3 regions of the Leptospira langatensis genome follow, and region 1 is predicted to be linked to each of the others. Evidence: riboswitches for the same ligand, from Rfam matches in the RefSeq annotation. Region 1 holds a riboswitch; each other region holds the start of a gene.
What was found. A riboswitch is a leader RNA that binds a small molecule or an ion and turns the genes downstream of it on or off. The one in region 1 is predicted to bind cobalamin.

Region 1 (10,363 bases):
TTTTATCTATATTCCTATCCTCTTCCTCCTTATTATCGACAGAGGTTTTATTAAAAAATGGTGATGCATTCTTAGCAGAAGAAGTTCTCGAGACCCAAAACGATATCTCATTCTCTTGGAAAGATCAGAAATATAGGATCCCTAAGTCGGAGATCCAAAGAATAGATCCCAGAAAGAAGGGCTTAGACTCTTCTTACAAGTACGCTGAGTTTGTATTAAGCGATGGGACCATCTTGCGAGGGATACTCGTCGAGAAGAAAGGCTCGAAACTCGTATTAAAGACGGAGCTCGGTTTTGCAGAATTAGATAAAAGTAAAATAGTATCAGAGCCGTCCGAGGATTTGCAAACTTCTCCTACTCTTCCCGACAAATACTTGGATGCGACCCAGATCAATCGGAATTGGAGAATGGGTCTCTCCGGCTTCGGATTGGCGTCCTTAGGTGCTTGGTCCAAGGCATTTCCCTTGGTATACGGAGGCGGATTCTATCTAGAGAGGAATGCGAAAACATCGGGTTGGTTTTATGGTTTTTCCTCCGAATATTCGAGTGGCCCAGGAAATACAGGACGACTTTCTCTCTGGAGCCAAAATGCATATATCGGCTCCACCTATGGACATTCTTCCCCATATTGGCTTCTGGGAGCAGGAGCAAGTTCTATCACGAGAAGCCAAGGAGAAGATAGGACTTCTGCACTCACTCCCGATCTACTCCTAGAATTCGGCTGGTCCTGGGATATAAGCCAACGTCACCAGATCCGGATCGGACTCCGCTCTCAATGCCATATACAAACAGAAGCGAGCCTTTGCAATTCGGGAGTCCGGTTCTCCTGGGGGTTCTATATATGAGACCAGAATATTTTATTTTTATAATATTCTTCCTAGGATCGATAAGATGCAGTGATCCCGGTTTAAGCTCCATCCTAGGGGAAGAAGCCTCCAAAGTCGGAGTTGCTTACATTGCAAAGCTAGGTCCGAATTCAGCCACCCTTTCTTGGAATTGTTCCGAGCCGGCAAAAGGCGGAGTCTACAGCGAAGCAGGAATGGTTTCGGACCCTTCTTCCCAAAAAAATCATTGGATAGAATTGAAATATCTGCAACCGAACACGGAATATCATGCGATCTTGACCTGTGGCTCTCAGAGCATAGCCCAAGGGAAATCCATCCGCTTTAAGACTTGGATCTCTAACGATCCTCCGAAAACAAGGGGGATCTGGATCGTGGGAGGGATCGGTTCCACTGCCTTGCCGATCGCGGAGATAGATCTATTCGATCCTGTTACCGGGACCTGGTATCCATCGATCACAAGTGTTCCCACGCCTAGGGTGTATGCTTCCGTTCTATCACATAAAAGTAAAATATATGTGATCGGAGGAATGGAACTCGTCTCGGGAGTATACAATATGTCGTCAAAGGTAGAAGTATACGATCCGTATTCGGGTATTTGGGAGAACAAAGCCGGTCTTCCTTTCGGATCTCAGGGAGCGGTGTACGGCTCGGTAGGAGACGAGATCTATATTCTTTCCGGTTCCAATTCTAGCGACATGACGAACGGCCCCGTATTTAACACAATTCTAAAGTTCTATCCGGAGATCGGTGCAAGCGGACAATGGATCTCTTATTCTTCCTCTTCTAGTATCTTTAGCAGAGTGGATATGTCGGGTTGTGCAGTAGACGGTACTATCTTCCACTCGGGAGGAAGGACGTACAATACGGGAAGCGCGAACTCCAGCACGGACGGTTTCGTTCCTTCTGCAAATACGACCACATCTTTCAGCGAGCCCAGCCTTGTGGAATCCAAGCATGGTGGCGCGGGACTTTGCATCAATCCTGGCTCTCAAGACCCGTATCCTGGAGATGGAGTTTGGTTTGCGGTGATCGGAGGATCCACTGGTTCCGGAAATGTGTTCCAACCGGCGACTTCCATTCTTCCAACAAATAAAACGGAGTTCTATCAATTGGGCTCCGGAGTTTTTTCTGCGGGACCGACTCTTCCTTCTTCCTTGTATTATCCGGCGGCCCAGGCTTCGTATGAGACCAGAAATATATTCGTATTCGGAGGAGCGAGTGCGATTAACGTTCCGGAAGACTCCGTGTATTTTTTGGATTCCGGAAATCCCATCCTCTCCTCCTGGAGCCTTCATCCCAAACCGATGCCTCGCAGAAGGTATGCTCACAAAGCGATCCGGATCGACAGATGAATCGCCCTTTGAGAGCCTATCATCGTCCCCGTTCCTCTTATTGGAAAAAGGGCCCTCCTGAGAATATGATCTCGGTTCCTTCTTCCTTGGGGAAGAGTATTGTGGTATTTCTTTTATGTTATATTCAATTTTCCTTATATGCAGAAGATCCTTCCGGATCCGAATCCTCTTGGATAAAAGAAGGAGAAGTATTACTCGAGACGAAACAGTTTGCGGAAGCGGAGAAACTGGCAAATTCCATCTTAGGGTCGAATCCTTCCGATTCGAAGGCGGAATTCTTGCTTACCAGAGCCTGGATCGGGCTCGGTAGAGAAGAAGGACAAAAAGGCAATCTCGCATCGGCTAAGAATTATCTGGAGAGGGCTTACGAAAAATGGCCCTTGAACGAGGATTTGCAAAAGGAGATCTCCGAATTAGGCAAAGACTCTCCTACAAAAATGGGAATTAGGGGCCAAGCAAGGCAATTCCCTTCTTCTTTTCCTTGGGTTGAATGGAGGTCCGGCATGGAGTCCTTGCGGACCGAGATCTCCGGATTGAGAACGGAGATTTCTGAATTGAAAGCGGAATTAATGTCTATTCGTACACAAGGCAGCAGGATCCTCTTCTCGATCTTGGCCTTACTCTGCGTTCAGTCGATAGTGCAGATCCTTGTTTTATTCAAAAAAAGTAAATAATGAAGATATTATATACTTAAGGCAACTCCGCGTTCTGCGGCAATATCCCTGGCAGTCTTTCCGTCTTCCGTCTTCAGGTCCGGATCGGCTCCTTTTTGCAATAAAAGATGCACGATCTGTTCGCTTCCTTGGCGGGAAGCAGCTATATGTAGAGGAGAAAATCCGCCTTCTTGAGTGAAATTCGGATTGGCTCCGTACTCCAACAAGAGTGCCACTGCATCCGTCTTCCAAGAAGCGACTGCAGAATGGAGTGCAGTATTTCCCAAAGAGAACTTGCTTTTGGATTTCGCGTGGATGTCCGCACCCTTATCTAACAAATATTTGATCAAAGAGATATGTCCGAAATGCGCGGAAAGATGCAGAGGAGTCCAACCGTCAGGACTATAGGAATGCACCAAGGAAGGATTTCCCTCGATCAACTCTCTAACTCTCTCTTCGTTCCCTAAGGCAGCAGCCTCATATAAATTCAACGGGATCCCAAGAGTGAGATAGGCCTGGACGATATCTTCTTTTCCGAAATAGAGTGCGAATAAGACCGGAGTGATGCCTTCGGCATTTTGCTTGGAGCAAAGATCCGGGGCTTCCCTCAAAGAATAGATCACCTGAGCTTTCTGGCCGGCAGCAATCATCTGAAATATATCGGAAATCAAAAGAAGGGCCTCCAAAAACCACCGATGGATGATCCATTTTTTCGGCGTTTTGTCAATCCGCTTTCAGGGAGAATCTTTCAATTGGATCAGATCGAAAGGTTGCAAATCCACCGAGACCGGTAGAGGCGTAATGAGCTGATTCCCATTCTTGGTATCAAACATACTCACTCCCGGTTGAGTGAATTCGGTATTAGCAACGTACAGGATCCCATCGTCTCCGAGCAGAATGCTGGAAAGACTCGCATCAAAAGAAGAAGGAATAAAGATCAACGTGGATATCTTGTGACCGGTACTTGGATTAAATACTTGTAATGTTTTATTGAAGCCAGCATCCATCACGCTAGCATAGCCCAATTGGTCGCTTGCGATCTGGACCACCATCATGTCCCCACCCGCAGTCGTCTCCGAATACAAGTATCCTGAACGAAAAGTACGAGTAGAGAGTCGGAACGCAGTGACTCCCCCGTCCAAAGCGCTAATGAATCCCATTCGATTCGGGGTCGGAATGACGATATGAGGTTCTCCGAAAAGATCCAGTAACTGCGGTTTACCGACAGGATTGGGCGTCGGGAACGTATACACCGCGATCACGGAATCGGTTAGTATATCAATTTCTAATAATAGAGATCCCCAGGGTCCCGGCGGGAAATATCCGCTCGGATCATTCCGATCCAATCTCTCCAAACATAAAAAGAGACTATTCCCTACGATCTGCATTCCTGAGGCTTCCGGCAAGTTATCCGGGATAGCACTCGGTTCCGAATATCCTCCCAGATCCATATTCCCGAGAGAGGCCCCCGTACTCGGATCGATGATCCGGAGAAATCTGGAATTGTACAAGGAAACATATGCCTTATTCGGCCCCACAATGGCTATATCGTTCGGATTGGTTCCCGCTCCCATGGACCATTCCGCCACAGTTTGGAAGCCGAAATTCGGATCCAGTACCTGGACACTGTCCTTATTTAATCGATTTATAATATATACTTTCTCATTCCCGAAACGAGCGACTGCGTCCGAATGGATGGGGGTCAGTCCCGGATAAGAAATCAGTAGTTCAGGGTTGAGCACCTTGAACCTACCACTACTACTGAAATCCGTAGCTACCACTCCTATATTATTCGGAAGGTTCGGAGTGAGGAATAAAGTGTACAGAGGAGGCCTTTGTATATCCCCGCAAGCAGTAAGGATAAGGATCGAAAGGAATATGTAGTATCTTCTACTCATCTTCAAAACCTTGCACTCAGAGTAACAAACCAATTCCGACCAGGTAAAGGATACCCTACGATATCCTGGACCCGTTTATCTCCCATATTCCGCAGATCAATGCTTAGGAGTAATTCCTTAGGAGCCTTTTCCTGCTTTTGGTTCTCTTCTTCCGGAGAAGAATATAATATCAGAGTAAAATATGCATTCCAGATCTGACGTGCAGGCTGGTAATTTACGTATTCGTTGGTCCGGTCCTTAAAGACGGCCCCCACATAGACACCTTCGAACCCAAGCTCCCAGATCTTGCTCTTATACGCAAGGGTTGCACCTATCTCATGTCTGGGTCTAAGAGGCAGATATTTGCCATGCAAGTACGGAGCAGCGGACGTATTGATCGCTTCCTGGTACGTATAATCCACCAAGAATTTCCAACCCTTGTATTCGGACTTGTGAGAGACCTCCGCTCCGTCAATCCGTGCAGAGTCCACATTCTCCGGACGAAGAGTGAACTGTGAATTCGGTATGAATAGGATCATGTCTTGGATCCTTTTCCTGAAATAAGAAACGGTAAGGCTCGATTTCAGATCTCCGTCCTTATAGCTTCCCGTAAATCCAGAGTCGAAGTTTTCACTCTTTTCCGGTTTCAAGGAATTGTTCGCGATGATGGTCCCCACTTCTCCGAATAATTCCAAGAAGCTTGGGATCCGATTCTGCTTGGAAGCGTTGGTCTTAAAATCCAGACCATAATTTTCTTTTTCGATTATCTTCCATAAGAGGCCTGTCTTTGGGTTCGAGAACTTAGTAGTCTTGTCCGGAGAAGCAGTCGGGTCCTGTCTTTGGTACCAAGGTTGGTCCGATTGAAAACGATCCCTATAATTGTCCCAAGAAACGCCCGGGGTCAAGATGAGTTTTCCATCGAAGAAACGGATCTCATCTTCTAATTGAACAGTAGTGTAGGTCCTGAATTTCCCAGGCTCATATTTCAGATCTATATTTTGAGGAGTGCTCCTAGAACGATCGAAGCTTTCCTTCTCCAAACCGAAATGAAGTCGAAAGATCTGGTTATAATCCAATAGATACAAAGTAGGAGTGAGATAGGCTCCCGATTGATGAATGATCGCAGAAGAGTTAGGTGTTCCTTTCGAGAACTCGGACTTAGGATCGAATAGATCATCGTTCGCGATCGTAGTGAACGCGCGCGTCTCTATTCGCAAGAGTCCATCCAGAAGTCCCTTGGTATCCGTTCCTATGGTAGAAGTATTCCTCAGATACCTGCGATGCACTTGCAGGGTTTGGTTGCTTTCCGGTCCGGGGATCCCATGAAATCTATAATTCAGATCGTTCCAAAATTTGATCTTGGTATTTCCGATCTCCCCGTTCAGTCCGATCATACCTTGGGTCCTTTCAAACTGAGCGTTCCTTCTTCTGTCGATGGTATCGTCGAAAGGATTTACAAGAGAAGTGCCATGATCGTTTAGATAAGAAAAATTCTGGTCCGATTTTTCGCCCAAGAAGAAGAGACTGGTGCCTATTCCTCCATAGCTTCCCGTATGCGTTACGCTCCCCTTTCCTGTATTGAAGCTTCCTCCTCCGATATTCACTCTGGTCTTGGGAGGACCACCTCCTGTGCGTGTCACTAGGTTCACACTGCCACCGATGGCAGAACCCGAGAATCCTACGGGAGCCCCGCTCCTGTACACTTCTATGCTTTGCAAATTATCGAAGGGAAGATCCGCAAGATTGACTTCCCCTCCTTGCGTATTATTAAAAGGAACTCCATCGATATAGATCCTGGACTGGTTCGGGTTGGTCCCTCTTAAGGAAAGAGTTGAATAAGAGCCTAGGCCTCCGTATCTACGGATCCTTACCCCGGCCTCTCTTTCCAAAACATCGGGAAGACTAGTATAACGTGCAGTGTATTGATTTAGATCGATCGCCGTTTGAAAACCACTCGGGTTCTTTCTGAAATTCTCCGGATCGTTCGCTTTGGTAGTTTTTCCCACCACCTTTATAGGAGCGGATTCCGTCTTTGGCAAATCCTGAGAGAAGCTAGGCTTAGAGAGCAAAACGATCCCCAGAAAGAGGATCCTCTTTCCAGAAAAAGTTCTGTAGAAACCGGACTTTCTACCAAAGGTCGAGCGCAAAGAAATCTCCAAGCGGGAAGGAAGGAAACGCCGCTCGGTCGTATGCAGCGAAAGGCCTTAACTCCCGAAAGCCAAAGTACGAAAGTAAACCGGATAGGTTTTCTGACTCACACCCGATTCGGACCCTTCCCGTCCGAGGACAGTGGGCGATCTCCGATCGTTATTAGTGTTTACAGCTGCGGGTACAGCTTCGGGATTTCACCGAATTCCCTGTTCCAAATTACTTGCAAGACCAGGTTCCCAACGATCGATAGGGGGGCAATCTTAAAAACCGTCATATAGGAGCGCCTATAGAAAGCGTTCTTACAAAGTCCCTTCTTCTATAATTTCAGATCCGGAAAGAAATATTTTCTTGATGTCGGATGAAATCCGGAAAGGATTCACGAAATCCGTCGGCCGAAACATTCCGGCTTCGACAGGAAAACTAGGAGCTCAGAATCCGAATGAAACGTACTCGATCTATTAGCATTCTCTTTGCGGGAATCTTCTTCTTACTCACATCCTCCTTATCCGCAGCGGGAACTTATTCCGAAGGTTGGACCGTTGCGAAACTGATCCAATTCGAAAGTAGAGGTCTGATCTTTGATTCTTACGAAGGTACGATCGAAGTTACCACAGTAGACACGTCCGAAAATTGCGACGATCAAAAAGACGCTTGTTATACCGCGGTAAAGAAGAAGGTGGATTTCAGCGTTCGCCCCGAGAATCCGGATGTGGTCAACTTCCTCACTAAGAACTTGAACCAAGAAGTGCTTTTGCAGTATAGGATCCATAGAATAGAGCCTATTGCTCTATCCACGGATTTCGAAGTGATAGGAGCTCAACTCCAGGATAGGTCTGCTCCTAAGGATCTACAGGACAAATTCGTAGTTCCAAAATCCGGATCCAAGAGGAATTTCTCCGTATCAGGTCATATTCTAAGTTTGGAATATAAAGGAACCATGATCGGCACTTGGGAAGGGACCTACCTGGACGAAGTAAGAGGAAAAGTGCATCCATTCTCTATCACCGACGAGGAAATGGCGAACTATGCGACCAAGACCTTAAAATACGCGACCAAGTATTATATGGGGATCTCGGTAGCATTCACTACCGGATGGAGAGAATCCCATTACGATCTATTCGAGATCAACTTCAAGGCGCCGGCAGGAGCCTTAGATCCGACCCCTAAACCGCAACAATAAGTTAGGATCCGATCCCTAAACTAAAAAGCCCGCTCTCGCCACCGCGAGATCGGGCTTTTCTATATTAGAATATTCCAATAAATGAATTAAGGAAAGAAGGTTCCGTCCGACTGGATCTTCGGTCCTTTTCCTGGGAAATCCGTCTTGGTCAAGGATTGCATTAATTCTACAGTCTTTGCATCCGGATCCGGGGCCGGGATCCCGTTCTGGCTCAATTGCAAAGGCAAAATCTTTCCTTTTACGAAATTCCCCTTTTTATCCAGATCGGCTTCCAAAACTAAGGAATAGCCGCCGTATCCTTTGGTAGAGAATACTCTATAGCCCAAAAAGTTCCCGAGAGAATAAGCGATCAATTTCCCTTTATACAATTCCATGGCTCTAGGCAAATGAGGGCCGTGGCCTATGAAAAGATCCGCTCCTGCATCGATCAAAGCGTGAGAAAGAGCGACTAGATTTCCTCGATATTCACCATAGAATCTTTCTTGCTCATTCTTCACATGAAGAGCTGGTCCACCTTCCGCTCCGCCATGCACGGATATAAAGACGAGTTGAGCCTTCTTCTTAGCTTCTTTCACCAAGGAAACTCCTTCTTCGATCGCATTCACATGATTATGAGCACTTTCCATATGACTGAATCCGATCCATGCGATAGAAATGCCTTTCACATTCATATAAGTGATGGCACCTTTCTTTCCGGTAAATCGAACTCCTGCTTCGGAAAGATTCTTGGCTGTATCCTCGAATCCTTGCACATGAAAATCCAAACTGTGATTATTCGCAATGGATACGATATCGAATCCCACATCCTTTAGGATTTTTGCATACGATGGAGGAGTACGAAATGCAAAGATAAGAGGACGATTGATATTCTTAGCGCAATGAGGATAGTCAGTAAGAGTACTTTCAAAATTTGCGAATAGTATATCCGCCCCTTTCAAACTGGGCTCTACTTCGGTAAATAAGGTACGTCTCGGGTCCGCAGGAAGCTTGTTCTCAGGGTAATTTGTTCCCATGACCAAGTCTCCCACAGCTTTGATCTTGAGAGTTTCCGTTTCAACGGAATGGAGAGATTGACTTTCGGAAAGAAGGAATAGTATCCCCAGAAGAGAGGATAATGCGGCGATTCTTTTCATACTAAGGGAAGGTTTTTGAAAACCTTTCCCTTAGAAAAGCTGTTTTCTTCCGATGAGGTCGCTTTGGGCAGAAGGAAAGTCTGCGAACCAAACCGAACCGATGACCGCCCCTACGAACGGATCAAAGATAACAGTAAGATTGCCCAAGGGAAAACCTTCCGGCAGAAAATTCGCTGTCGGGTTATGGACTGCATGAGTAAAGACACAGGAACCAACCAGATTCGAATTTATATTTCCCCCGGAAAATGAGATCGAAATCGGCTCAAATCCAACCGATTGGAAAGAAGGACTGGAAGTAGAAGCCCCATCCACTCCGTCGATGGTAGTAATACTAGCATTATTGCAAGACGCTTGGATAAAAATATTAAAACCAAATTCGGATTGAGTCCAAGAGTTCGGAATGTTCGGAATATCCAAAGAATAGAATGATCCGGAAGTCCCGAACGGTATGACTACCGGATTCGGAGAGAATGTAGCAATCGAACTAGCGATCCCAAGAAGCGCGAAAAGAGGAGCTTTTTCTTGGTCCTTTTTCTTACTATTGTCACTCCCAACAAGCAAACCGGTATCGGGATTGAAGAGAACATAAGAGGCTCCGCAATTTACGGAGAATAATAAGACTAGTGTAAGAAGAGAAAATAATACCGCGATTCTTTTCATGCTAAGGGAAGTTTTTTGAAAGTCTTTCTCATAGAAAAGCGGTTTTTATTTCTAAATTACGAGAGTCTTTCTGCATCATTAAGGAGTGATCACAACAGGAAGGATCCCAATTACAGCTCCCGTCGGCAGACCGATATCGGGGGTAGCTCCGCTCACACTGTGAATAATAACGCAATTCCCTGTACCTAAAAACCGAAACGTCGCATTCTGAGCGGAATAGCTCGACGAACCTGAGAAGCTTATGGAGGTATAATTATCATCACTCGCGGAAGGACAACCGCTAGGAGTCAGAGTAAGATCCAAAAAGGATTCTCCGTCATTTGTCCATGTAGAAGGGATCGGAGTTTTGATAGAGGCAGTGTAGCTCTGATAAGCAAACACCGCCATAGTTAAAGTGGTGGGATTGAATTCTAGAAGAGAAGAGCCCGAGACCAATCCCAATAAGGAAGCGATCTTCTCAGACGAATCGTCCTTCTGATTATTAGATAAACCGAGTAATTCTCTGCCTACAT
Region 2 (10,363 bases), on a different contig from region 1:
TCCACTTTCTTGGTAAGGATCAAGAGAGAAGTGTAATAAGGGATCTTCGGATCTCCGGATTGTAGCGCGGAGATCTTTTGTTCCAGATCCGTAAGACTTGCTTCGAAGAATCGGATCAGGTCCTCGAAATTATTCGCACTTGTAAGAGAAAGGATAGGTCCCGGATGAGAGAGAGCCTCAGGGCCTATTTCGTTCTTTTCATGTTCAATCACGGATTGGTCCTTGATCCCTAGGACATTCATCATCCCGATCCTAAGTGCAGCTATTTCATGGCATGCCATACTATATTCCTATTGCATAATATTGTCGACCAACCTGGATACGAGTCGGTCTTGTAATAAATGTTCGTTGACTAGATCTTCGGCGTCTTCTTGGTTCACTCTTTGGTACCATACACCGTCCGGGTAGACGACCACAGCGGGGCCTTCTCCGCACCTTCCCATACAAGAAGATCTTGATATTTTAAAGTCCTTGTTTTTTCCCTTTTCCTTTAGGATGGATCTCATTTTTGAGACGAGAGAGGAACTTCCCTTGTTAGCGCAATCAATACTGTCGCAAACAAAAACATGTTTCTTTAAATTACGATGCGGGAATTCGTGCGGAGCAGCTTGGTTATGCGTTTCTAAATGACGGATGCTCCAGAGAAGCGCTTTCAATCCGCCGACCTTATTCGAGAGTCCGGGAAGCTGAGATCTATACTCGCAAGTATCACAGGGAAGGGAAGATCTTCCGGAGATCGCGTCATGGATCCTTTCGTTCATTACGAAAAAAAGATCCGGATCAGGCCCTATGTAATCGGAAAGTTCCGTCTTGATCCAAGGGAACTTCCGAGAGAAGTCTTGGACGAGCTCTTGTATCTTTTGGATCAACCTTCCCCCGAAAAGGAAATACGGAAGCACCAAAAGTCTCTCAGGTCTCAGTTTAGCCGCCATCTCCAACGTTTCCGGAAGAAGGGGACTCGTGATTCCTATGAAAGAAGGAAGAACGAAGGAGAAGGAATTCCCTTCCTGAAAGAGACGGACCAATTTATAAAAATCGCTATTCGCATCGGGATCGGAAGAACCGCGATTGACCAGGATCACTCCGGTTTTCGCTTCTTGCTCGGGAGAAATTGAAAGAAGGGAATGGCTCCTTCTTCTCATCAGGTCGATCAGATTGGAATGGACTCCCAGGCTATTTGCGATCTTAAAGGAATGTTCCGGGAACTCGGCTCGAATTCTGTCCAAAACGATCGGAATATCGTTCTTGATATGGCCCGAAGTGAATAGAAATAAAGGAAATATTATAATATTAGAATGTTCTTTTGATAAATCCCGGAGCGAGGACTCCAGGTCGGGCTTCGCTAATTCAACGAATGCATGGCTGATCTTCCATTGAGGTTTGGTTTGCGCATAGGAGTCAACCAGAGAGATGAATTCCTGATTCGAATTCTCTTCCCTGCTTCCATGTCCTAATACCAAGATGCCCGGAGAAGTATGATTCATGCTCGCCCTAGATCGCTTATTGGGAGGGATCTCTTTCTTTGTAATAGGAAGAAGCAAAGAGATAGAACCAACCAAAAGAGAAAGTTCACGATCCAAGAGATCGTTTCGAATTTGGACCGAAGGTCCAAGGGAGTAATGGATTCTTCCGAAAGAATAGGAGCTCCAGATAGAAAGGGAAGGGAGATGCTCGCAAAGAGGACTGCCAATCCCAATCCCCATTTCCAGACTTCTCCGCGTTTAGAATACGCAAGAAGTCCTGAAAAGAATGCAAATCCGCAAGAACAAGAGAGTACGCAGAAATACCACCAAGTCTGTCTGGCCCCATAATCCGCTTCCCCCGCTAATCTTCCGGGGAGTTCAGGCGGTAGCCCCATCGCTGGGATCCCGAAGAATATTAGAAATCCTGAAACTGCAAATAGGATCGAATTTAAAAGGACTTTTAAGAGACTCTCTTTTCCTTCTACCGAAAAAGGAGGAAGAAAATGGGTCCAGAGAGCGCAGAGGATCCCGAATCCGATCCCTAAAAGGATAGAACCGAAAATGGTCCAGAGATTCCTTTTGGAAAGAATATAGGCCTCATCTTGTAATTTAAATTTATCTAAAGTATTTGAGGTATGAGGTCCGTTTGTATGAGAATGAGTATGTTGACTTTGCCCATGCACATTTAGATCAGCATCTACATGCGTTTTTAAGGGAGAAGTTTGCGTCTCAAACTTCTCCGCTTCTAAGATGAAAGGAGAATTCAAAAGAAAGATCAAGATCCCCAAAAAGAAGCCGGAGACTATTCCGGATAGTATGCCTATCCAAGTGACCTCTGCAAGATTCGATCTCAATGGCATGGAAATCCGGTAGAATGCCTTATATCATGGAAAGCATCGTGCAGATACAGCATAGGTTCCAAGCCAACGAAATAGACGATGGAAAGAGCAGAGAATGCCAAAACCAAGGCTAAGGAAGTCGCGATCCATGACCTGACGGCAACGGACGAGACTCCTGAAACGGAAATCGCGCGCATATACATCCCTCCTAAGAGATGATCACCTAACACGAAACAGACGAAATGCGAATATGACGCAACTAACCGTCGGTTCGCTATGTTAAAACAAAATTAATTTAGCTACGCATCCGTCTTACATCCGAGACTGGATACATACTTCAGGATCTTTGTGAGGCGTTTTCTGACTTGAGATCGACCTACTCGACACGTCTTCCCAGGTATGAACCCAGTGACATCGTGTGCCTTTCGTCCCTCTTACAGCGGCGGGTACCGTGACGGATTTGCACCGTCTTCCCATAGATGCATGGACATCTATGATCCTACAAAAATAGACTGAGATTCCAGGATTTAATTTCGTTTGAATGATTGTATAGCATTTTTTTAGTCCTTGGCCCTTAAAATTAAAGACCAAGGAATGCCGGAAGGACATGATCTAAGATCAGGGAGACTTCGGGCTGGCCGATAAATATCAAGATTTTCGCTTCATTTTTTCCCTTGTTCTCCCTTTATTCTATTTTCATTATACGTTATTCTGTATTATAGTTTGTGACCGGCTCGCTACGGCAGAGTGCGGCCGAAAGGATGTGAAAGATGCACAGAGAAAATAGGGTAACGTTTCTTGCAGTGGTTGGAGCGATTCTTTATATATTAACGAATTGCCAAGTAGTGGACCAATCTAACCAACGCGAGTTTGCAGATAACGAAGTAAAATTCCATTCTGTTACCGGAAATGCGATCAAAGCATATGCAAAGAATGATAAACAAACAAAGAAACCCTGGAAGGTAAGACTCGTCGCTTTGGGGATGATACCTAGTTTTGATCAGGACGTCTCAGAAGAAGCTTTTGAGAGCAAATTAAAAGTAATCTACGTAGATAAGCCTGAGTTAAAGAATTTAAGCAATGTATTGAAAGCGAATAAAGGAGAGACGCAGGCCGCACCTCCGATCCAACCTCCTGAGTTTTCCGCTTTTCTCGGACTGGATGCTTTTAATCTAGAAAAACTCGCAACGACAGCGACGAACTCTTCAAAACAGAAGAAGTTGCCTTTTTCGTTTTCTGGAAAAGATGGCGAGGAGGGAGAGCTGATCGTTTATTTATTTTTTCAGAATATTCCACCCGCGTTTAGTAGGGCGGGGATCGTTCCTGACTCCACCAAAGGACATCGGATCTTGGATTCTTCCATTCGAGTCAGTCTTTTCTTGAAAGAGAGCGGTTCTAAATTAGAATCCTTCCGCTGCCAAAAGCGTATTCTTACGGAGTATCCGAGCGATTGGTTGCTTACCGATTGGCTTTTGTCTAAAGGATCCACTGTAGATTCCCTTGTGATCGGCAAAGGGCTGCCGATCCGTAAGAACGAAATAAAGATCGGACAAGAAACCTACTCGGTTGAAGCTGTCCTTTCCGAATGTTTCCAGGGATTAGCGAAAGAGATCTGATCTACTGTTTCTTTCGGGGAAGTATATGATAAAAATAAGATATACTTCCCCTTGCGTCTCAAACGGCTCCGCGTCCTTTTTGGCTGGCAAAGTAGACATGCTTTCTGGCTCTCATCACATCTCCTAAAGGCTTATGCTCCAAGAGGGCTTCCCAAGGATCGAAAATAGTCTCTTCCACCTTTTTCTGAAAAGATTCCCCATCTGCGGAATTCAGGTCTTGTTTCGGAAGGATGAGTTTTGCGATCGTAAGATAGGGTGCCTCTGATTCCGGCCAATTTACGGATGCATCTTCGATCGGAGTCGTCTTCTCGTCCGCAAAGAATTGTGCCTGGAGTTCGTAAGTTAAGGATCCCTTTTGGAGCCTGGATTTCATATCCTCTCCCCAGTCTTTAGATGCATTCTTTTCGATCTTCTCTTCCTTGGGAGGCAGAAGGCGGAGCCTTCCCGCATACGCACCGAAAGAGATCGGTGCGGCACTAAAGAACTTCTCGGTTGCAAATCCGCTGAAAGGCTTATTGAAACTGGCGCCTGCCTTTTTGATCTTTGCGAGCGCTCCAAAGAATCCGTAAGTCTTAAATAGATATTTGAGTAAGGCTCCTCCTCCGTTTGCCGCGGCGACGACGATCCCGACAAATTCATCGCTTTTAGGAGAAGAGAAAGCCTCTAGGTTGATGAGCAAAAAATCCTGGAAGGATGTATTTCCATTTCGTAATGCACTTGGGCCGGATACTCCGCTGACCTTAAGTGCGAATCCTCGGATGTCTCCGATCCGGTCTGATTGTAGCTTCATGCTTCCGCTAGAGAGACGGATCCAAGTCTCGTAGCGCCCCGGTTTGGAGAATAGTCCTTGTTTGGCGTGTTCCGGCAAGTCCGACAAGACTTCCAGTTGGGCCTTGATCCCCAACAATTGCTTTCTATGCAAAGTGCGTCCTTTTCCGAATTTTGCCGAATTTACTTTTTGTATGGCTTGGAACTTCTTTACATATCCCGCATAACGTTCTTCCTCGTTAGCGGCTATATCTTCCTTCCAGTTCTTGCTGATCGGTTTCATTTTAGGCTCCCATTCTTCTTTTTTAATCTGGCTTGCGCCGCTTTCAGTTCGGAATCGGCAATTTTCAGGGTAAACTCCGGAAAATGTTTGAATAAGGAATATTGCAGCCAAGAATCCCAGCCGGTATATCCGAAGAATTTCCTATTCGGGATCCATTTCAGTATTGCCTTAGAAACACTTTCGATCGAATGCACTTTGTTCAAAGAAGAACCCATTTCCATCTCTTTACTGATAGGGGGCTTGTCTTCGTTCTCTTTTTCTAATCCGGGAGTGTTCGTAGTAGGTGGTAGGAATAATTTTACTTTTACGTTATGGAGCATCATTTCTTGTCGGAAGGCTTGTGCGAATCCGGAAATAGCGAACTTACTCGCGGAGTAGGCTCCATATCCGTAAACGGAGAATATCGCTAAGGTGGATGCTAAAAATATAATATCCCCTTTTCCTTGGGCCCTGAAATGATCTTGAAAGGCAAGAGCCACATTCAAGTGTCCGAAGAAGTTCACGTCCATTAGCTTTCTAAACGCGTGGTCTTGAAGATCGGAAGCTTCTCCTGCTTGCGCATAACCGCTATTGCAGATCAGTACATCCAAACCTCCTAGGGTCTTTAATACCTTCTTCGCTGCAGCTTGGACTTGCTTCTTATCGGAAACATCCAAGACAACATAATCGAAAACGGCTCCCGGAGATCCGACGGACTTTAATTCCTTTACTGTCGCATCTAGATTGGATTTGCCTCTAGCACAGATCATCACGCTGGCACCGGACTTTGCCAGTGCGATCGCGATCCCTTTTCCTATCCCTGCGGAACCGCCTGTAATAAAAACTTTTTTGCCTTGGTAGTATTTGGACATAGATTAAAGAATTCTCTCACTGATCTTTCGAACAGGGCAGGATTCTCATTTTTCGAAATCTCATCAATCGTAAACTTTCGCAAGAACATGTTATATGGATAGTTTCCGGCTCTTTTTTCGGAAAAACGGAAGCAAATCAAACCTGAGACAAAACATATCTTGCCTTTTCCATCCCATGCTTACGATAAGCTCGGTTTTAGTTTTATGTCTGACCTTCCTCTCATACAGCAGATAAAGAAGAGGATCCCGAATTTGGAAAAGAATTGGGATCGTTATAAGCATATGCTTAGAGAGAGAAAGGTGCCTGCTAAAACGGTCCTATTCAAGGAAGGAGAGTATGCGAAGACTATATTCATAGTCAGGAACGGATGTCTTCGCATAAAGTTCGATGATAATGGAAGGGATATCACCATCGCTTTCATTTTCGCGAACCGTGCGGTGACTTCTATTCATAGTTATCGGGGAACCCATAAGGAAAGTCGTTTCGGTTTGGAGAGTATAGAGCCTTCCGAGATCTATTATATCACAGAAGAAGATGCGACCACTCTATATAAGGAGAATGAAGGGCTAAAAGAGATCCTACTGGAATTTACCTTAGAACGGTTTGAGAATTACTTAGGACTTTTTCTTTCCCGGATCAGGGACAGTCCCGAAGAGAGATATCTGAACCTGATCAAGCAACAGCCTGACATAGTAAGTCGGATCCCTCAGCATTATATTGCATCCTATCTGGGCATCACTCCCGTTTCCTTAAGTAGGATCCGAAATCGGGTTTGGAAGGAGCATAGCTAGAATATTATATATTTTGAATTTTCTTGAGAATAGATTCAAAATGATACGGTTTTTGGATAATGCATTTGATCCCTATTTCTTCTAGATCCGCTTTTATCTTCGGATCTATATAGCCGCTGGCAAGGAAGAGGGGAAGGTTCCGATCCTGAGCCCGGATCTTCCGGAGCACCTCGAGCCCGTTCGCTTTAGGAAGATTTAGATCGCAGATCACAACGTCTATATCCTCCTTGTGCTGGGAATATGCCGCAATTCCTTCTTCTCCGTCTTGAGCTACGTATAGTTTATGTCCGAACTCGGAGAGATAACCGGCAAGGGGAATACGTATCATCTCCTCGTCTTCAATAAGAAGCACAGTTCTCGTATCCTTCTTCTCGTCTTTAGGGGAAGTTTCAAAGAATGGGTCCTCTTTTTTACTTTCGGAAAGCACCGGTAAATAAACGGTAAACTTTGTTCCCTGCCCAAGAGAGCTTTCCACAGTAATTCTTCCTTTATGATTTTCTAAAATACTATAGACAAGGGCCAAACCTAAGCCTGTACCTTTTCCCGGTTCCTTTGTGGTGAAGAATGGGTCGAAGATCTTACGCTTGGTCTCTTCGTCCATCCCCGTCCCATTGTCCTTAACTTCCAATAAAGCCATCTTGGACCCTTTTTCGGAAAGTGGATCTTCGGCAGTCCGGAGGCTTACCGAAATATTTCCTCCTGTAGGCATAGCGTCTTTTGCATTCAGGATGAGATTTAAAAAGATCTGATGGATCTGGGTGTAATCGGCGTTGATCTTGATCAGGCCAAGAGGTATATCCGAATCGATAGAGATGGATTTCGGGAATGTGGACTTGGCAATATTCAATGCTTCCGAGATCAGATCGTTCAAAGCAATCGGCCGAAAGAAGGACTCTACCTTTCTTGCCAAAGTTAAGAGTTGCCTTACTAAAGATGTTCCTCTTTCCGCAGTCTTTCGGATGACCTCAACGGATTGTAGGATCTTTTCCGGATTCTCTCTGTTCCTTTCCAGTAGGGAGGAGAAACCTAGAATCACTGTAAGTATATTATTGAAATCGTGAGCGACTCCTCCTGCAAGCGAGCCGATGGATTCCATTCTTTGGGAATGAGCCAATTGCCTTTCCAGCTCATGCTGTTGGGTAACGTCTCTCGCTACACCTAAGATTCTTTCAAAGCTACCATCTGCGCCGAATACCGGAAATGTGCGAAGTCGTATCCAACGCTCCGCACCATCATCCAATCGGATCCGGAACTTCTCGTTCTTATTCCCATCTTCCTTTTTCTTAGGGATGGTTTGCAGAGCTAGATGTAGGTCGTCAGGATGCACCGAGTTTAGCCAAGAATCGGGATTCTCGAATAGACTGTCCATAGACCTTCCCCAGATCCTTTCATAAGCAGGACTAACGTATAATAGCTTTTGCGTTTCTGCGTCTTTCATCCAAAACGCTTCGTCAATGGTTTCCGACAATTGGCGAAATTTCTCCTCGCTTTCCTTTAATGCCTTTTCCGAGCGTTTTCTCTCCGAGATCTCTTGCAGTTGGGCTGCAAAATACTGAGGAAAACCTTCCTCATCACGGATCAGGGTTAGATCCAATTGGATCCAGACATATTGCCCATTCTTGTGTTTGTATCTTTTCTCTCTTCTGAGAGAGGAACCATCTCCTGCCATAAGAGCCTGGACAGAATCCAGATCGGATCCAAGATCATTCGGATGAGTAAGAGATTGGTAATTTAGATCCTGAAATTCTTTTTCTGTATATCCTAGGATCCTGCTGAGCCCGGGATTCACGCTGATATATTTTCCTTCTAAAGAGATAATTGCATATCCATCCGAGGAATGCCGGATGATATTCTTAAAGTGTGACACTTGGCAAAACCAGTCGTTCCATTTTACTTTGCCGGTTGTATCCGTTTCACTATATAAAGAAAGGTGATCTAAACTGTTCGGATTCTCTTTGCAATCTTGCATTTCCTCATCCTCTTTCATGGAAGATCCTAACTCGTATTCTATATTTATACGACAGATTCCCATATGCTTCACTTCTTAACCATTGTTAATAAATTTTGGACCCAAAAGGATGCTTTCTTGCGATCTAATGTTCTGGAAAGAGAGTCTAATGCAAAGTTATAGAGAAAAGATCTCTTGCTAAGAAGCAGTTAACTTCTTTAGAGATCATACGATCGTTGTGAAATGCGTTCGGAAAGAGGAAGTAGGATTATTTCTTGCTTGAGGACTTCTTCTTTGCTTTGGGGGTTAAGAATTCGATCCGGACATCGTCTGCACGCAGAAGCCTTCCGTCCTGGGATCTGATCTCTATCGGCTTGATCTTCTTTCCGAATTTCTTATCTACCAGTATCTGCTCTGGACCTGACTCATCAAATAGACAGGATTCTCCCCATTGGCGTAAGGCAACTAGTATCGGAAAGAGCTTCTTTCCCTTTGCGGACAGATTGTATTCTTGGTAGGCACTTCCATCCGAGGCAGGAGAGATCTCCAAGACCCCATGATTGACTAGACTCTGTAGTCTCGCGCTAAGTATATTCTTTGCAAGACCTAGGCTCTTTTCAAATTCTCCGAATCTCTTTTTACCCAGGAAAGAATCACGTATGATGAGAAGAGACCACCATTCTCCGATCTCACCCAGAGATCTTGCGATTGGGCAAGATTCATCTTCTAAGCTTTTGCGTTTCATGGTCCCTCCTCATACATTATATTTACGAATTCCTTTTATTTGCCAAGATAAATAGGCGCTCCCGCAGAAGAACCTGTGGCGCCTCCGTCCACAACCAACTCTGTCCCTTGGATATAGGAAGAATCGTCGGAAGCTAAAAATAAGACGGCTTTTGCGATCTCCTCCGGTTCACCTATTCTTGCCATGGGAATGGAGCGAGTGATTGCTTGCAGTCTTGCTTGGGTTGCTGGAGTTTCTTGTCCCCAGATCGGGGTTTTGGTTGCTCCTGGTACTACAACGTTCACTCGAATTCCTTTGGAGCCAAGTTCAGTGGCGAGCACTCTAGACATTGCCCTAACACCGGCTTTGCTTGCTGCATAAGCGGAGCTTCCTCCGGATCCTATGACGCTCATCACGGAACCATTCAAGACTACCGAAGATCCCTTCTTTAATAAGGGAAGGGCCGCTTGCACAGTGAAGAAGGCCCCAGTGAGATTTGTGTGCAATACTTGGTTGAAATCTTCTTCCGAGGTAGCTCCTAGAGGACTTGGTTTTATGATCCCTGCATTTGCAAAGAGTGCGTCTAGTTCTCCAAACTTTTCTTGGATGATCCGGATGGCATTCTCCCTTTCTTTCGGATCGAGAATATCCGCTTTGATTGCGATCGCATTCTCTCCTAATTCTATCTGAGCGGAATCCAGTGTATTCTGGTCCCTACCTGTGATCGCTACTTTTGCGCCTTCTTGTATCATTAGCTTAGCGGTAACGAATCCTATGCCGCTATTTCCTCCGGTAATCAAAACCTTCTTGTCCTTGAATCTCATTTTATTTTCTCCTGAGCCGTTTTGGTTTAATAATGAAACCACTTATAGGTTGGACAAACTGGTTTAATAAAAAAACCAAAAAAATGGAATGTTTTTGGAAGAGAACAGTGAAAAAATGTCCGCTTAGCGGTTCAGGCTAAGAAAATCCTGGATTTTATCGAACTGGGTTGGGAAACAATGTCCGTGGTTGTTAGCGAGAAAAACGGTCTACTAGGATCCTCACTCTCTTCGTTAAGGTCTTGAGTTTGGGAAGAT
Region 3 (10,363 bases), on a different contig from region 1:
ATCTCAATTTTTTGCAGTAGAAAATTATAAAATACTAAAGTGTAAGTTCAGTCTCGAATGGATCTCTCTCCGCTTTTGTCTACCGGATTCGGGATGTCCTGCATGTCCCAGAGTTCTAATTCCAAGTTCAAAGTGAGATCCTTGGGGAGATGGATCTTGAAGATCCCTTCTCCTTTTTGGTCCTTAAAACAGGCTTGGTCTGTTCTGATCACATTTTCCGGATGAGAGGCGCGATTCTTATTCCAATCTTTTGGATCTATTGATGAGGGGGTGTTCTGTTTTAGGTTCAATAATACGCATTGGTTGTTTGAGTTTGCATTCTCAAACTCGAATCTGACTCCGTACAAATTCTCATTTCGATCCGTAGGAAGTGTATCGATCTGGACGATCCTGACTTTCGGGGATTTTTTGCCCGGTTCCGGTTTGGTTCGTTTCACATGAGGTTCTTGCTTTAAGAGATCATCTACTGCGGAATAAAAATCGTTATCTCCATCCACATTATAGTATTTGCCGTTTCCGCTCTTTGCGAGCGATTCCATGATCTTTTTTTCATCCGGCTTGAGTCCGAGCCCAAGCACGTTCATCTTGAAATCGATTCCTTTTTGTTTGAGAACCTTTAGTTCCTTCTCCGGATCTCCGTAGCAACTTTCCACTCCGTCTGTAACTAAGATCAGCTCTGTAGGTATCTTTCTTCTGCTAATATAATCGCCTGCGATCCGGATCGATTCCGCCAAGGGGGTCGCTCCGGAAGGTGTAAGGCCGAAGAGTTTATTCCTGAACTGAGGTTTATTCCCTTTTTCTAATGGTTGATAAAGACGAGAAGATTGGCATCCAGGCAGACGATTTCCGTATGCGATAAATCCGATCTCTGTTTCTTCAGGTAATGAGTCTGCATAATGTCGAACATACTTCTTTGCAAGATGGATCTTCTGATAGATGCCTAGGTATTCGTTCATGGAACCGCTCGCATCTAAGATGAATAGTTTTGCCGATTCATTCGGAGAAGGTGCCGCAAGTTCCGGAGCGGAAGATAAAGAAGAAGTGAGACAAAACAGAAAGAGAAGGCAAGTTAGGATAGCTTGCCGGAGAAAGCTCGACCTTATATTCTTCGGATCGTGATAAGAGTCAAAAAATGAAAACATAGTACGGCCGACTAAATTTCTTATCGGCGAAAAGGAATATTCCCTTAGGCGAAACGCTAAGATCCAACTTATGTCAGATGATTATTCCTTTGTTTTTTTATTCCAGTAGCATAGTTGAGGATAGGATTCCGACTCTCCGAAGCGTATACGCAGGCTGGAGACAGAACCGTATTCAAGTACCAAGCGAAACGAATTTTCCAAGGGAAGCCCCAGCGCAAGAGCTGTCGTACATCGAATTGGGCCGCCGTGGCTTAACCAGATCTCTTTATATTCAGAAGGATCTCCTTCTTCCTTCTTGAGTCTTTCCCAGGCCCTTCCTTCTTGTAGGGAATCCGACCAGGACAATGAGATCCTCGCTTGTAGTTCTTTGTATGTTTCTCCGGAAGGAGGTCTTATGTTTACATAATCTTCCATCCAAGGATCGGTTTCCGAGCGAGGGAGGTCTTCCCAAAGACGGCCTTCCCATTCCCCGAAATTAAGTTCTTGGATCCTATCATCCACCTTCCAAGCAGGAGAGAAGGAAGAAGATTCCATTTTCTTGCTGATAAACTCGGCTAGACTATAACAACGAAAGAGCGGACTCGTACGGATCGAATGCACTTGAGAAGGTAATAGTTTTAGAACATTCTCCGCTTCTGTTTCAAAGCTGGAAGGAAGACCAAGATCAGTCTTTCCATAGCAAGTGCCGGGCTCTACTTCCGGTGTCGTATGACGTATTAGAATGATTTCCATGCGGATAAGATCCCGATCAAGTAGAGGATTTCAGTTACTTGTTGCACTGCTCCTAGACAATCTCCGGTATAACCTTCTAACCAACGTTTATAGAAATTTCGAAGATACAAAAAACCAAATGCCTGGAGCAAAAAAGGAAGGATCGTAAATCCTAGCGCCAACTTGGAGGGAATACTCGGAATATATAAAAACCCTAGCCAAGGTAAGAACCCCCAGATAGACCCGATGATCACATTCGATGTTCTCATTTGCTTTACGATCGGTTTTGCCTTAGAGAGCTCGTCTTCTCTTGCATACGGGAGTGCTTTCGTCATCAAGAGAGCCCAAAATCTGCTAGAAGAGTGAGATGCGAGTATTACAATAAACAAGATCTCGATACTGAAATCACTCATAGATCTATAACAAGTAAATTTTAATAGAAGAACTAAAATGATCCCGATCGTTCCGAAGGCTCCGATCCTGCTATCTTTCATTATATCAAGGATCTTTAATTTGGTCCAACCTCCACCGAATCCGTCGCAAACATCCGTGAATCCGTCTTCGTGAAAGGCACCCGTGATCAAAACGGATGCGGCCATGGAAAGTACAACACTAACGTCCCAAGGTAGGGAAAGATTCGCGATCCAAAGAACCAGACCCGATAGGAATGCGACGATCCATCCTACTAAAGGAAAATAACGAGAAGAAGAGCTAAGATATTCTTCCGAATGTTCCACCCAAGCGGGAACGATAATACGAGTGTTGTATCGTACCGAAGTAAGAAAAATGATCAGCTCTTTTCGAATGAATCCTAGCATGCAGATCCGAGATTAAACTTCCCGAATAGAATAGCAGCGAGAATTTACTCTCGCCTTACTCCTTTTTCTCGGACACTCCGGCAGACTCGAAACTTGCCATCTCTCTTAGGAAAGCTAGGGCAGATTCTAGGATCGGATATGCCAGTGCACAGCCTGTACCTTCTCCCAAACGAAGACCCAGATCCAAGATCGGATCCGCATCGAAGAAATCCAAGATAAGCTTATGGCCTTGCTCGGAAGATCTATGAGCGAAGATAGCGTTTCGAGCGATCTTAGGTTCTATCCTAAACGCGGTTAAGAAGGCGGAGCTCGCGATAAAACCGTCTACTATGATTAAGCGGTTCTCTTTGAAAGATGAAAGCATGGCACCGCAGATCATAGCGATCTCGAATCCTCCGAATTTAGAAAGGACTTCGATCGGATCCTTTGCATTGACCGGATGTTTTTCCCTACATTGGGTCAGGATCTGCTTCTTGCGAGAGAGAGCTTGGTCGTCAAGACCAGTTCCTCTTCCCGTCATTTCTTCCGCGCTACGATCCAGGAATACGGAAGCGAGTAAGGACGCACTAGAAGTGTTTCCGATCCCCATTTCCCCAAAACCGATTACATTACAAGAAGAAGGAACCTTGGTCTTGGCAATCTCTCCTCCGATACGGATGGCTTCTTCGCATTCTTCTCTTGTCATTGCGGGTTCATTTAGAATATTACGAGTTCCTGATGCGATCTTTGCGGAAATAAAATTCGGATGTGCCTGTTCGAAATTTCCTGCGACTCCGGCATCTACCACAAGTAGGCTGATATCATGTTGTTTACAGAAGACATTGATCGCTGCGCCTCCGTTCAGGAAGTTCAATACCATTTGGTAAGTAACTTCTTTTGGGAAAGCGGAAACTCCCGAATCAGCCAGACCGTGATCTCCTGCAAACACAAGCAGATGAGGGTCGGTTAAAACAGGATGAACGGTATTCTGAATGGTTCCGATCTGATACGCGAGGTTTTCCAGCCTACCTAGAGCTCCTAGTGGCTTGGTCTTAGTATCGATCTTATGGCGTAATGTTTTGTCTAAATCCAATTGATGAACTTCTTTAGGTCTGATCACAGTTTTTCACATATAATAAATTTTTAATTAAGGACTAACCGATTTTGCGGCGACTCCGTCGATATCTGGATTGGCATGAGCGCTGTCTATAGGCAAAGAGCTGAGAATGGTTTTGGCAGCGGAGATCTTTATGTAAGTAAATCCATTTGTTTGAATATTACTCTTTAAGGTGCTATCGCAACCGCTTCCACTGTCACCAAAGTTAGCGTCAGATAGGTCGAAACCATCCCCGCCGCCACCTCCGTTCACTATATCCGTGTCGAATACCTCAGCAACCGTCATCGGATTCGAATCTTGGTTATAAGCTACAGGAGTAATTCCCGCAAAACGATTCCAGTATGTAGGGTTATTCGAGAATGTATAGGGATCGGAATTGGTATATGCCGGGTTCCAGCCACACCAATTCGTCTGATCATTCCCGACTTCAACGATCAACGGTTCTAGAAAAACCGCATTGAACGGATTGGAACTATTTTGGACTCCGACGAAGAATGGATTCTCGTATACGATGAAATCGATCCCAGTAGAAGGTTGCACCTTCCCTCCGGACCAACCCAGAATGATGGAGGCTCCGCTTCCGGTCGCAGCCAGAGTATAAACGTCCAAGGAGCCGTTGAATTCTCCCTGGCCTCGGACCCCATCCGCTGCACAGTTTGCGTTTTTATAACCGATACCGGTATTTCCGGGAGCAGAGATGAGTTGGTCCGCGACAAAAACACCTCTGCCTGTTTCAGGAACTAAGGAATCACAAGGACTAGAATAAGCAGGAGCGGATGAATTTCCAAGAAGTGCAAGCGCTGCAGCCTCATCTCCTCCTCCCGATCCTCCGCAATTGGAAAGGATCAAGCAGAGCGAAATGTAGAAGACCATAAATTTAAAAGTATTCATTTCATTGTCCTCACTAACACAAAATGGAGATCAGTTCTTCTGCAATCTGGTCCAGAAAGTCGGACTAAAGCCGCTATTCAATCCGCAACCAGCATTGATATTTGTAGGATCGGAATACGTATCAAGATCGTCCGCTTTAGCTGAAGCTAAGGTAGTTTGAGAAGAAACTCCGGAGAGGTCGGGGCAAAGATACAGATAACCGCCGTTATTCGTCCATCTGTACCAAGCAAAGTCTCCTTGGGAGTAACTCGAATCAGCTCTGAATTGAACATAGACAACTTGTTTAGCAACGTTGATCTCTTTGATGATCCCGTAGAGATAACTATTTCCATAAGTTGCATCGATAAATGTCTGCGCAACTAGTGTATTCGATATTGCTAATTCACCGGTGATTTGGGATCCATCTGCACTGTAAGAATCTCCAGGAAAATCGGGAGTTCCGTTATAAGCGGAATAATTACCTGCGATCGGATTCATCGTACTTAAAGCGACTAATCCTAGAACATTTTCGTCAGAATTGCCCGAGCTTGGTTCGAAACATCCAGTGTTAAAAAGAGAAATGGCGATCAGCACTAAGATCGTCGTGAACGAGTTGTTGATTTTTTTCATTTTATTCTCCTGATTTCGTCGGAATCTGGGAGAAAGAGAGCTTAGCAAAGAATGATACGTTATCCGACATAGCCACCTGAAGTGGTTTAGTCGATTCGTTCCTTAAACAAAAGATCTACTTTTCCGTTCGAGAGCCCCGACATCGCTTTCGGGGCCCCCTCGCAGAAGCGCGGATGCGCTGGTAGGCGAGATTTACGATACACCCCAACCTCGAGGTTTATTGTATCGCGGGGAAGATCTGGCTTATTCCATCCAAAGATGGACATCACAGTTGCGGGTCAGCGTGGGATTTACACCCAACTTCCTCCCTGAAAGCGTAGTACCAGGTTTTGTTTCGATACTTTCATTGGCAAGGCAAAAACCTGGACCGTTTTCTAAGAGAATGGTTTCCTAAAAAGTGAGAGAAAGATCTTTCTTTATGACCGAAAATAAGATCAGAGGATCCGTTTGAAGACTCTCTCGAGGACATGCGATGAAATTCAGTCGATCTACATTCTTAAAGGCCGGAGTCTTAACGGCAGCAGCACTACTAGGAACACGTAAAGGAGAGATCCGAGCACAAGGTACTAGCTCAGGAAAAAGAGTCATCATCTTAGGTGGCGGTCTTGCCGGATTATACTCTGCTTATCTATTAGGAAAGACCGGAAGCAAAGTCACTTTGATAGAAGCTACCGATAGAGTCGGAGGAAGGGTACGGTCCGTTACCGATCCTTCCGGGAACGTAGTGGACTTAGGCGGGGAATGGGTTTCTTCCGAGGACAAGACGGTGCGTAGTTTAGTAAGAGAGTTGGGATTGAAATTGCAATCTGCTCCTTTACAGCCGGATCTATTCTTAGGAACTTATAAGAAAGCAGGCGCTTGGGATATGAGTCCTGAGGCCCAAGATACCTTAAGCAAACTAGTAGCACAAAATTCTAAACTCAATACGACCCAACAACAAGAGTTGGATCGGATCAGCATTTATAATTATCTTCTATACCAAGGCATTTCTGCGGAGGATCTGGTATTATTAAACCATAAATTATCATTACATTATGGAGATGGTATTCGAGTTCTTTCTGCAGAGAAGGTGCTAGGAGATCTGGCACAATTCCCCAAACGCAATAGCCGCTTAGAAGGGGGGATGGAAAATTTAGCCAAGACTCTCGTGCTCAATATCGAGAATACAGAGTTCGTATTTTCCGATCCGGTTCTCTCCGTGGATCAGGATGCAAATGGGGTAACGGTGAGCACTGCCTCAGGAAGGAAATTCACCGGTTCCAATTGTATCTGCACGTTGCCTGTAAACCAGATCTCTAAAGTGAAATGGAATCCAGGTTTGGATAAGGAAAAGCTACTCGCCGCTCTTAGAGTAAGATACTCCCAGATATTCAAGACATTCTTAGTGCTCAAAGAGGCTCCTTGGGATTCTACTCCTTTCTCTGTTCATTCCGACGCTGCGGCTCAGTTCCTGTACGATGCCGGAACAAAATCCGACGGATCGGATAAGGTATTGGGGATTATTGCAAGTGGAGATAGATTTTCCGTATTCGATTCTGCCAACCAAGATCAGAAGGTCGAGTATATTCGATTAACCTTAAGTAGGCTGGGACTGAAGAACGATCTGCAGATCCAAAAAATATATTTTACCGAATCCAAAGGAGAATACGTTCCGAACGGGATTGCGATCTTTCCACCAGGAAGCTTCGGATCTGAAATTATATTGAGAAAGCCTTTCGATCGGATCCTCTTCGCAGGAGAGCATACCGGCGAGATTACGGGTACGATCGAAGCGGCTCTCAGCTCCGCGATCCGAGCGGTGAATTTGGTTTAATTGATGGAGAGCTTGCCTTTTATCGACTTTGCTATAAGATCTTAAAAGATAGAAAGGATGAGATAAATTCGTTTGGCGACAATGAAGGCACGAGTTTCTTAGTGATCCATCCTACTTCGAAAAACTAAATTTAAATAGAAACCCGGGAGTGCTCCCGGGTCCAGAAGGATCTTAGTCCTCGATCACACTCATTGCGTATTCGGAGATCGCATCCCTTCTTTGTTCTGCAAAGTCTTTGTGAAACCAAAGGTTTTGGATCTTAGAAGCCTCTTTCTTGTTCCCGATGGTGATCTTGGTCATACATTCATCCACCGCGAACTTCATTGCTTCCTTGCCTGTTTCTCCCAATCCCTTGTTCCGTTTTTTACGCAGGACCTGACCGCCTGATTTTTCCACTCTCTTGATCAAAGCATCGTAGTCTTTATCATCGATACAGAAGACAGTTTCCGACTTCTTTGCATCTCCCATTTTCACATCTACTTCGTAGAGAGGCGCGCTAGAAATATGGATCAGACCTAGTTCGAATAGTTCCGGCCAATACTCATAAAAGAAAGAAAGCATGAGTGAACGGATCGCGTATCCGTCAAAGTCCGCATCTGTAATGATACTTACTTTTTCGTAATTCAGCTCATCTATGGATTTTACTTTTTGGTCCAACGGAAGTCCGAGGATCGCAACTATGTTCTTTAACTCTTCGTTAGCGATTGCCTTTGCGAGAGAAACTCCCTTGCAGTTCATGGGCTTTCCTCTTAAAGGAAATAAGCCATGCAATTTCGGATTTCTAGCTGGGCGAAGACCTGCGATCGCCGAGTCTCCTTCCGCCACGAATAATACTCGACCCGGATCGTTTGGTTTTCCGGTAGGAGGCATGAGCTTAGGGATATTCATCTTGCTCGCCTTCTTCAATCCGCGTTGTGCGTCTTCGAAAGCCTTGAGCTGGGTTCTCTTTTCCATTTGGAGTTTTACTTCTTCCAAGAGGCCTGTTTTCTTGATGAATTTATCCAGATGCTTATCTACTGCGTTACGAATGTCTTCGTTCAAGTCGTTGATCAGATAGGATTTATCCTGGGACTTAAAGCGAGGGTTTAAGAGCCTCATGTTCACATACATGTGGAAACAGTTCCGGACGTCGTTACGAGTGCAGCTCGTCTTCAACTTCTTCTCGAGAGAAACGATCTGGCTTTTCTTACGGATCTCATCGCAAAGTCTGTTTTCCAAATACTCGATCGCGGAACCGCCTTGTGGAGCAAAGATAGAGTTCACCCAAGTCAGGTTCTTATTCTGTCCGATCACCAGATACGCTTCTAGGTGAAGTTGGGTTCCGGCAGCGGGAGCCTGATAATCCATTTTATAATAGGTCAGCTCGGAATGAGAGAAGATCTCTTCCAAACCTTTCTTGAACTTGTACTTATCCTTTTTTCCCTTATGAACGAATTGCACTTCGAGGCCAGGATTCGTCATAGCGATATCTTGCAGATATTGCTTCATGAGATCTACGTTAAAGGAAACGTCCAGATTATTGAAATACTTAGGACTTAACTCGAACTCCACGGAAGTTCCGTGATCTTCTTTTGTTCCTTTTTCGATCGCTTCGATCATATTCGTTTTTTTGCAAATAGGTTGGAGCTTATCGATCTGATCCTTGGTAAGAAGAGGACAATCCTCGAATTTTCCGTGCTCGTCGAAGTATAAGAAAACCCTTTCAGTATCTTCTTTAGAGAGCTTATAAGAACGTATTTGCTTCTTTGCGTCTTCGTGAAGAGAGAATAGCTTTTTGAAAGTAACTCCGTCGTTGGTAGTCTTTACCTTGAAATAGGAAGAAACCATTCTTACGAGAGAGATACCCACTCCGTTCTGTCCGGCGACATGGTCTTGTTTGACATGATCGTCGAAGTTCTCTCCATACATCAGGTGGAGATATACGCCTTCCGCATTTTTAGCGGGGATCCCGCGGCCGTTATCGGAAACAGTTACGGTTTTTTTGTCGGAAGAAAGCTGGATGATCAGCTTGGACATCTTATCCTTTTCAGGAATAGATTTGTCTTTTTGGTTCTTGCGGTATTCGTCGACCGCGTTCATGCAAGCCTCGTCCAAACACTTTAGCTTGGCAGGAACGTCTTCTAATTCCTCATGTACGATCTCGTACATTCCGTCTGTATTCTTGCGGAAAAAATGCTGCTCGAATGTGGATGCAGAATTTTGTCCCAACCACATTCCGGTCCTCATCCTTACGTGTTCTACGTTGGAGAGTTTCTTGAAGTTCCGTTCGCTAGCTGCTGCGGGCTTCTTTTCGGTTTTGGTTTTGGCAGTACTCATTCCTTATCCCATTTATCCTTGAGTTCGGTTAATTCCCCGATCATGAATTCGGTTAATTTTTTATCTTCTTTGACCAAGCCCTGGTATCTGGAAAGGGCAGTCTTAGCTTCTACGATGGCTTCTTCGCATTTGCGAACTTCTTCCAAGGTCATCCGATAGATGGGAATGGAAGCCAACCATTCATAATAGACGAATTTAGACTTTTGGAGCTTCTCTTCGAAATCCTTTTTGGATTTGATATCGATTACTTTCTCGTTCCATTTCTCTTTGATAAAACGGATCAATTCGGAGTTTCTTGCGATCTTCTCTTCTTCCAAACCCGCCAAACGCTTGAATCTGCGGATCAGGTGGGTCTTGCGGAAATCGCAGAATCTTTTGATGATCTCTTCCGGCCCGAAATTCTTCAAACGTCCGTCATACGTGATCACGTTATTTGCGAGAGTTTGGGTATCTTCTTTGGAGATTACCGCAGCGATTTCTTTCGCGCTCGGTTTTTCTCCCTTCTTATAATTCAATTCTATACGGAAGGTTTGGCTGGAATGATCCACATAGTCTTTCAGCCAAGAGTCTTTTCTTTCCAGAATATCATCCAGAAGATTGATCACCTTCTCCCTATTCCAGTTCATAGGAGCATCGGTAAGATAGAGGGTATCACCTTCCCAAGTAAAACCGAAGGTGGTAGTCATCGTGATATTCCCCGCCTCGGTCTTTGCCATCTTCACTTCGCCTTTATAGTCTTTGTACCAAGGTTTTAAAGGAAGAGGCTTCTTAGTCTTGAGATAGTTGACTTGAGAATTGATGATTGCGGAAAGTTTATGTCCGGGAATAAAACAACGGAAACCGGTTGCAATTCCCATAATATTGTTCAATAGAACGATAGGAACTTTTCCTACGAAGTGGATGGGTTCATCTTCCGTTTCGTCGTAGTTTTTAACGTAATCTATATCGGGTAAGCTTTCAAAGAATC

Region 2: it holds a riboswitch for cobalamin, as region 1 does, so the genes downstream of both, EHO57_RS17700 (CbtB domain-containing protein) here and EHO57_RS12715 (TonB-dependent receptor) in region 1, are expected to answer to the same signal.
Region 3: it holds a riboswitch for cobalamin, as region 1 does, so the genes downstream of both, EHO57_RS11435 (LIC13354 family exoprotein) here and EHO57_RS12715 (TonB-dependent receptor) in region 1, are expected to answer to the same signal.

Annotation. Positions count from the first base shown of each region.
Region 1 is NZ_RQER01000007.1:227,757-238,119, forward strand. Features, by position in the region: gene EHO57_RS12690 (LA_3334 family protein) at 1-845, shown strand, start outside; gene EHO57_RS12695 (Kelch repeat-containing protein) at 842-2,197, shown strand; gene EHO57_RS12700 (tetratricopeptide repeat protein) at 2,194-2,871, shown strand; gene EHO57_RS12705 (ankyrin repeat domain-containing protein) at 2,880-3,518, opposite strand; gene EHO57_RS12710 (hypothetical protein) at 3,585-4,748, opposite strand; gene EHO57_RS12715 (TonB-dependent receptor) at 4,751-6,817, opposite strand; cobalamin riboswitch at 6,950-7,126, opposite strand; gene lsa26 (surface adhesion protein Lsa26) at 7,318-8,058, shown strand; gene EHO57_RS12725 (CapA family protein) at 8,145-9,191, opposite strand; gene EHO57_RS12730 (hypothetical protein) at 9,222-9,851, opposite strand; gene EHO57_RS12735 (hypothetical protein) at 9,930-10,363, opposite strand, start outside.
Region 2 is NZ_RQER01000011.1:360,713-371,075, forward strand. Features, by position in the region: gene EHO57_RS17685 (DUF3209 family protein) at 1-281, opposite strand, end outside; gene EHO57_RS17690 (CbiX/SirB N-terminal domain-containing protein) at 291-1,484, opposite strand; gene EHO57_RS17695 (CbtA family protein) at 1,481-2,317, opposite strand; gene EHO57_RS17700 (CbtB domain-containing protein) at 2,314-2,505, opposite strand; cobalamin riboswitch at 2,638-2,819, opposite strand; gene EHO57_RS17705 (hypothetical protein) at 3,073-3,918, shown strand; gene EHO57_RS17710 (catalase family protein) at 3,977-4,969, opposite strand; gene EHO57_RS17715 (SDR family NAD(P)-dependent oxidoreductase) at 4,966-5,820, opposite strand; gene EHO57_RS17720 (Crp/Fnr family transcriptional regulator) at 6,025-6,612, shown strand; gene EHO57_RS17725 (hybrid sensor histidine kinase/response regulator) at 6,617-8,644, opposite strand; gene EHO57_RS17730 (winged helix-turn-helix transcriptional regulator) at 8,829-9,305, opposite strand; gene EHO57_RS17735 (SDR family oxidoreductase) at 9,341-10,108, opposite strand; gene EHO57_RS17740 (TetR/AcrR family transcriptional regulator) at 10,299-10,363, opposite strand, start outside.
Region 3 is NZ_RQER01000006.1:458,440-468,802, reverse strand. Features, by position in the region: gene EHO57_RS11465 (mucoidy inhibitor MuiA family protein) at 1-20, shown strand, start outside; gene EHO57_RS11460 (vWA domain-containing protein) at 48-1,142, opposite strand; gene cobC (alpha-ribazole phosphatase family protein) at 1,224-1,874, opposite strand; gene EHO57_RS11450 (adenosylcobinamide-GDP ribazoletransferase) at 1,859-2,671, opposite strand; gene cobT (nicotinate-nucleotide--dimethylbenzimidazole phosphoribosyltransferase) at 2,727-3,770, opposite strand; gene EHO57_RS11440 (LIC_13355 family lipoprotein) at 3,798-4,658, opposite strand; gene EHO57_RS11435 (LIC13354 family exoprotein) at 4,689-5,267, opposite strand; adenosylcobalamin (AdoCbl) riboswitch at 5,458-5,589, opposite strand; gene EHO57_RS11430 (flavin monoamine oxidase family protein) at 5,740-7,080, shown strand; gene EHO57_RS11425 (toprim domain-containing protein) at 7,252-9,396, opposite strand; gene EHO57_RS11420 (DNA gyrase subunit A) at 9,393-10,363, opposite strand, start outside.